DNA from 2 places in the Pseudoalteromonas sp. 4NS20-0020 genome. Region 2 is predicted to be linked to the other one. Evidence: predicted binding sites of a transcription regulator. Region 2 holds the regulator's gene; the other holds the start of a gene.
The links. The regulator FliA, encoded in region 2, starts transcription of late flagellar genes. The targets are predictions, from matches to a motif close to CTAAAGNTNNNNNNNNNNNNGCCGATA.
Positions count from the first base shown of each region.

Region 1: AC27JL_RS18600 (DUF5610 domain-containing protein) is a predicted target of FliA. The motif match lies at 1,498-1,524, and genes of this name have one in related genera.

Region 1 covers NZ_BAAJMI010000011.1:892-4,297, reverse strand. Annotated here, with positions in the region: gene AC27JL_RS18610 (2-thiouracil desulfurase family protein) at 1-283, shown strand, start outside; gene trmA (tRNA (uridine(54)-C5)-methyltransferase TrmA) at 294-1,391, opposite strand; gene AC27JL_RS18600 (DUF5610 domain-containing protein) at 1,554-2,681, shown strand; gene murI (glutamate racemase) at 2,759-3,406, shown strand, end outside.
Region 2 covers NZ_BAAJMI010000001.1:641,227-644,632, reverse strand. Annotated here, with positions in the region: gene AC27JL_RS02965 (protein phosphatase CheZ) at 1-724, opposite strand, end outside; gene cheY (chemotaxis response regulator CheY) at 743-1,126, opposite strand; gene AC27JL_RS02955 (RNA polymerase sigma factor FliA) at 1,166-1,876, opposite strand; gene AC27JL_RS02950 (MinD/ParA family ATP-binding protein) at 1,903-2,763, opposite strand; gene flhF (flagellar biosynthesis GTPase FlhF) at 2,756-3,406, opposite strand, start outside.

The DNA of each region.
Region 1 (3,406 bases), on a different contig from region 2:
AATAATACAGGGGAAAGTAATTACTAATTCAGGCGAAGATGTAACAGAGCAATTTCAAACTGGGGCTAATATAGCGCTAGAACTTTGTAAAAAATATAAAGTTCATTTTGCTTTACTTAAAGAATCGAGCCCTTCTTGCGGACGAAATACAATATATGATGGAAAGCATCGCGGAATAAAAATCGAAGGTCTAGGTTTAACTGCAGCATTATTAATAAAGAATGGAGTTCAAGTATTTAGTGAAGAGCAAATACCAGCACTTATAAAAGCACTGGCACTTTAATTTGGGTTGGTTATTTACGCTGTAAGAAAACACCCGACTCTATGTGATGTGTATAAGGGAACTGATCAAATATCGCAAAGCGCTTAACGTTATGCGAACGCGTTAAATGATCTAAATCGCGTTCCAGTGTGTCAGGATTACACGATATATAAATTATGTTTTCGTAATTAGCCACTAAATCACAGGTTAACTCATCCATACCAGCGCGTGGCGGGTCGACTAATATGGTTTGGCAGTCATAGCTTTTAAGGTCAATACCGTCTAAACGAGAAAAAGTACGTTCGCCATTCATTGCTTGAGTAAACTCTTCGCTCGACATACGAATAATATCTAGGTTGTCTACATTGTTTTTGGCAATATTATATTGAGCAGAGTGAACAGACGATTTAGATATTTCAGTTGCGAGTACTTTATTAAAAGATCCCGCTAGCGCAATAGAAAAGTTACCATTACCGCAGTAAAGCTCTAGTAAATCATTTTTAAGTGGTTTACATAAATCTTGTGCCCACTCAAGCATACTTATATTTACTTTTGCATTAGGTTGCGTAAAGCTATTTTCTACTTGTTGGTAAATTAGTTCTTGGCCATTTACAGTTAATTGCTCTGTTACAAAGTCATCACCTAGCACTTCTTTCTGCTTACGTGCTCGGCCAATAAAATCTATTTTATATTTTTCACTCAGTTTTGCCTTTAGTGACTTAATTTCACGTAGCCATTCATCATCAAGCGGCTTGTGATAAAGCAAGCTCACTAAAATTTCACCACTGAGTGTAGACAGGTAATCTATTTGAAATAGCTTCCGGCGTAAAACCTCGCATGGTTTAAGGTTTTCAATCATCACCTGCATGATTTCACTAACAAGCGGTGCCGCAGGGTCAAACGTATCAACGCGTATTTTTTCTTTAGTTTGCTGATCAAACATTATATGAAACAGATCGTCTCCATCATGCCATACTCTAAATTCGGCACGTTGGCGGTAGTTAATTGGCTCCGAGCTAAATACTTCTAGCTGCTCCACACCAAAACGTTGAAACTGTGAAGTTATACGCTGTTCTTTTTCACTTAACTGCGCTTGGTACTGTGTGGTATCTATTTTAATAACTGCCATTCGCGTTACTACCTTATCTAAGATCTGTTTATCGGCGCTATTGTAGGGAGCGGTTCGCATTTGTCTAGTTTTGGCTAGAATAAATGATGTTTTTTTGCACGGTTTACTTTAGTTTTTTATGCCCTGGCCGATAACAAACTACGCATGCTCAGGAGACGATTCATGAAAATAGGCAATTATGGCTTTATACCAAGCCAGAACATAAACAAATTCAACAACAAAGCTGACGTACAACAACCTACCATCGCGTCTCCGCAAGACAGCTATCAGCAACGAGGTAAAGAATTAGCTGCTAAAGTTTTAGGTGATAAAATGGCAGAGCAGCTTGGTTTGCCAGTTCAAGAAAAAAAAGCAGATAAGCCCCTTTTTGATTTTGAAGCAATAGTTAAAAATGTACTCGACTTTGTCACCGGCGCCGTTAATAAAGCAAAAGCTGATGGTGCCGATGACGATAAATTAAAAGGTATGCTAAGTGATGCCCGTAAGGGGGTGCAAATAGGTATTGATGACGCTGTTGATGAGTTAAAAGAATCCGGCGTTCTGAACGATGAAACCCAAGAGGGAATCAACAAATCAAAAGAAGGTATTTTTGATGGCCTTGATAAGTTTGAAGATAACTTGTTCAACCCAATGCCCGCTAGTGTGGGGGTAACTCAAGCACAATACGCAAGTTTAAGTAATAATGCTCAGTACAGTTTCACAACCGCAGAAGGTGATGAAGTAACAATAAGTTTTGCCGATGCGTTTAAATCTCAGTCTGCTAGTAGCTATCAGCGTGGTGAGGGAGGGGAGGCATTCGTAAGTGAATCATCACAATCGAGAGAGCTTTCATTTTCAATGTCAGTTAACGGCGACCTTAATGATAAAGAGCAAGAAGCAATTAATGAGTTAATGGAAAACCTACAAAACGTAAGTAAGACCTTTTTTAGCGGCGATTTAGAGCAGGCATTTGAAGAGGCGCAAGAGCTTAGTTTAGGCAATGAACAACTTGTCGCATTTTCAATGGATTTACGCCAAACCAAAACAGTTGCTGCAATAAAGGGTTACGAAGAAAATAAACCGGCTCCAGAAAAAGTAATTGCAGATAAAGTAGCGCCTTTTAATGATGACCTCCGAGAGGCATTTTCTAAAGCAACCGAGCTAGGTATTCAAAATCAATTATCAGGTATTATGCAGTGGCTTAATGAAGATCAAAGTGAGATCGATAAACTGGTTGATTACACAAAAGCTATGTTTGAAAACCTTAATAAGATAAATAGCGCGACAAAGCAAACAGCAGAGGAAGTTTAACCTCAACATTAAACTACTTTCTTTTGCAAAAATCACATGGCAAACTGCCGTTCTAATCTAATAATAGGAACGGTCGTTTGTCAGCGCATATAATGGTTTTTGATTCAGGGATTGGTGGCACAACAGTACTTGATCATATAAAGCAACGTATCCCGAATGCTCAATATAGCTATTTTATGGATAATGCTTTCTTACCTTATGGAGCTCAAACACAACAAACAATTATTAATCGTTTGTGTTCGCTCATTCATTTCATTAAGTCAAACAAGCTAAACGTCGATTTAATTGTAATAGCATGCAACACGGCATCCACATCGGCATTAAGTGCTGTACGCAAAATTACAGATATACCCATAGTTGGTGTTGTACCAGCAATCAAGCCCGCCGCAGAATTAACACGTTCAAATCACATTGCTTTACTGGCAACACCTGCCACAATAGCGAGCTCATATACAAAAAAGTTAATAGCACAGCACGCTAGTAATGTAACTGTTAACTTATATAGCAGTGTTGAGTTGGTAAACCTTGCTGAATTACTTTTCTTTAATGGCTATTTAGATACAAATAAATTACATGCTGTACTTGAAGGCTTGAGTATTGAAAAGCAAACAGATGTGCTTGTATTGGGGTGTACTCACTTTCCAATACTTACAAAGCAGTTTAGTGAGTACTTTAAAAATAGCATTCAGCTGGTGGATTCTGGTGCAGCAATAGCAAATAGGGTT
Region 2 (3,406 bases):
CAGATACAACATCATTACGTGATTCTTTATCAATAATAGGGCCTTCTGGACCTGCTAAAGTTTGTTCGTCTAATGGTTCATTTGTTTTTTGTTGTTCTATTTTTTCGGCTTTACTTTCGCTTTGATCAGCGAAGGCTGTCAAAAGATGAATTAAGCTTTCTTCAACTTCTCTAACAAGCTCAATAACTCGGCGAATAACTTGTCCGGTTAAATCTTGATAGTCTTGTGCCATAAGTACATTAGTCATCAAACTTTGCAGCTCATCGGTTTTATGATGAGAATTGTTCATAAACTTATCAATGCTGTGGCATAACGATTTAAACTCCCCTAACTCAATCTCTCGATTCATTAGGCGATCCCATGTCGGTTTGATATGAGATATTTCGTCTGCCAACTGTTGAGCAATTGGTAGGCTAGCCTCAACTGCATCCATTGTTTTATTCGCGGCATTTTCTGTCATTTCTATAACATAATTGAGCCGTTTTTTTGCATCTGGAATAGCATCGGTAGTTAAGTCAGATAAGCGAGTGTCTAGCTCAAAGCTTTTTAAAGCTTCATGCAATTGACGGGTTAACTTTCCAACCTCAGCAAATATTTCAGATTGCTCCTTAGAAGCGGTATCTAAAATTAACTGATTGGCTTTGTCTTGCTCACCGTTTTCTAGAAAAACAACGAGCTGACGAGCTTGTTCTAAAGTTATTTGAGGCGCAGCAAGTGCTGACATAAGCCTCTCCCCCTATCATTAGCCTAAACGTTCAAATACTTTTTCTAATTTAGTTTTGAGTGTTCCAGCAGTAAATGGCTTAACGATATAACCATTAACACCTGCCTGTGCTGCCGCTATAATTTGTTCTTTTTTAGCTTCAGCCGTTACCATCAATACTGGAATGTGTTTAAGCTTATCATCCGCACGTATTGCTCTTAGTAGGTCTATACCCTGCATTCCTGGCATATTCCAATCGGTAACAACAAAATCAAATACTTGATTTTGTAGCATCGGCAAAGCGGTTGACCCATCGTCTGCTTCTTGAACATTAGTGAAACCTAAGTCACGCAACAGATTTTTAATAATACGTCTCATTGTTGAAAAATCGTCAACAACCAGAATTTTCATGTTTTTATCCAAAACATCCCCCAGTGAGGTCTTAACCTTGTTTACTTACTACTAATTTATCCAGTCATTGATTTTAGCTTTAAGCTTAATCATCGCCTGACCATGTATTTGACTTACACGCGATTCACTTACATCGAGTATATGCCCTATTTCTTTTAAATTCATTTCATCGTTATAGTACAAAGACAGCACCATTGCATCACGTTCTGGTAAAGATTTTATTGCACCTAATAAAGACTCGTTAAACCGCTCATTTTTAACATTATTAAACGGTTTGTCTAGCGCTAAATCTTGGCCCACTGGACTGATGGCATCTTCATCAACACCAAGGTCTTCAATACCGAGTACTTTACTTGCATTTACATCGTTTAAGATATGATGGTACTCATTTAACGAAATTTCAAGTTTTTCAGCAACTTCTATATCTGTCGGCTCACGGTTTAAGCTTTTTTCTAAAAATGCAATTGTTTCGGCCACCAAACGGCTTTTACGATGTACTGAACGGGGTGCCCAATCGCCACGTCGCATCTCGTCAAGCATTGCCCCACGAATACGAATCCCCGCAAAAGTTTCAAAGCTAGCCCCTTTGGTTGCATCAAAACTTTTAGATGCTTCAATCAGACCTATCATTCCTGATTGTATTAAATCGTCCAGCTGCACGCTGGCTGGTAAACGCGCTATAAGATGACATGCCACTTTTTTGACAAGTGATGCATGTTTTTCAACAATCACATTTAAATTTTGTGCTGATTGATATCCCATAACTTTATTCACCAATGTTGTCATAATTAGCCGTTTACTAGTTTCTCTATGAAAAACTCCAGATGACCTGATGGTTGATTAGGTATTGGCCATTTAACTGCTTTTGTTGCTAACGCTTGAAACGCAAGTGCCGCCGGCGAATTAGGAAAAAGCTCTACAATAACTTTTTGGCGACGCGTTGCTTTGCGCATATTTTCGTCGTAGGGAACCGTTGCGACCAGGTCCATTGATACATCTAAAAAACGATCGGTCACTTTGGAAAGTTTAGCAAATAACTCTTGCCCTTCACGCATACTACGGACCATATTTGCAACAATTTTAAATTTGTATACACCATGCTCGCGACTCAACACTTTAATGAGCGCGTAAGCATCTGTAATCGATGTGGGCTCGTCGCATACAACAACCATGACGTCTTGTGCCGCGCGAGAAAAACTCAGCACCATGTCTGAAATACCTGCGGCTGTATCGACAATTAAAATATCAAATTCTGTATTTAATTCACTAAAAGCCCGTATAAGTCCCGCGTGCTCTGAAGGCGACAATTCAACCATACTTTGAGAGCCTGATGTTGCGGGTACAATCTTTATACCTGCGGGGCCTTCAACTAAAATTTCATCAAGTTCACATTCACCAGATAAAACATGTGATAAGTTACGTTCAACACGTAGTCCTAGCATAACGTCACAGTTTGCTAAGCCTAAATCGGCATCAAGAACCAACACTCTGTTACCTTGCTGGCCTAATGCAATTGCAGTATTCAGAGAAACATTTGTTTTTCCTACTCCACCTTTACCGCCAGTGACAGCGATAACTTTTACGCCGTTGTTATTGTTTTGACTCATTTTGCGCAGGCCACTTGCTTGATCTAATACTGTGTTAATCATACATCCCTACTGTGCTTGGCGCCACTGCTTGGTGCCTTGAATGTTGTGCTTTTGCTCTTTTTAAATAGAGTTGCTCAGCCTTTTTAACTAGTTTTTCAGCATTTGCAACTCGAATATCTTCTGGTACTCGTTGACCGTTAGTAAGATACCCTATTGGAAGGCGATTTTGAATCGCTATACTAATAATCTCACCTAAACTTAAAGATTCGTCTAATTTGGTGAATATACAACCACTTAACTGCACTTTTTTAAAGTGCCTAACGGTTTCTTGCAACACATGTATTTGCGATGTTGCGCTGAGCACTAAATAACTGCGAATATCAACACGCTGATTACGCATTAGCGTATTAAGTTGCTCTGTTAAGCGCAAGTCGCGTTGGCTCATACCCGCAGTATCAATTAATACTAGTCGTTTATTTCGTAAATGATATAAAACTTCAGCTAATTCATTAGCATCTTTAACTTGCTTTACACCACAACCTATAATTCGGCCATAAGTGGCGAGTTGCTCATAAGCACCAATTCTGTATGTGTCTGTTGTGATTAAAGCGACTTTGTCTGCACCGTATTTTTGTGCGCCAAGCGCAGCTAATTTAGCAACGGTTGTTGTTTTGCCAACACCCGTTGGGCCGACTAAGGCGTA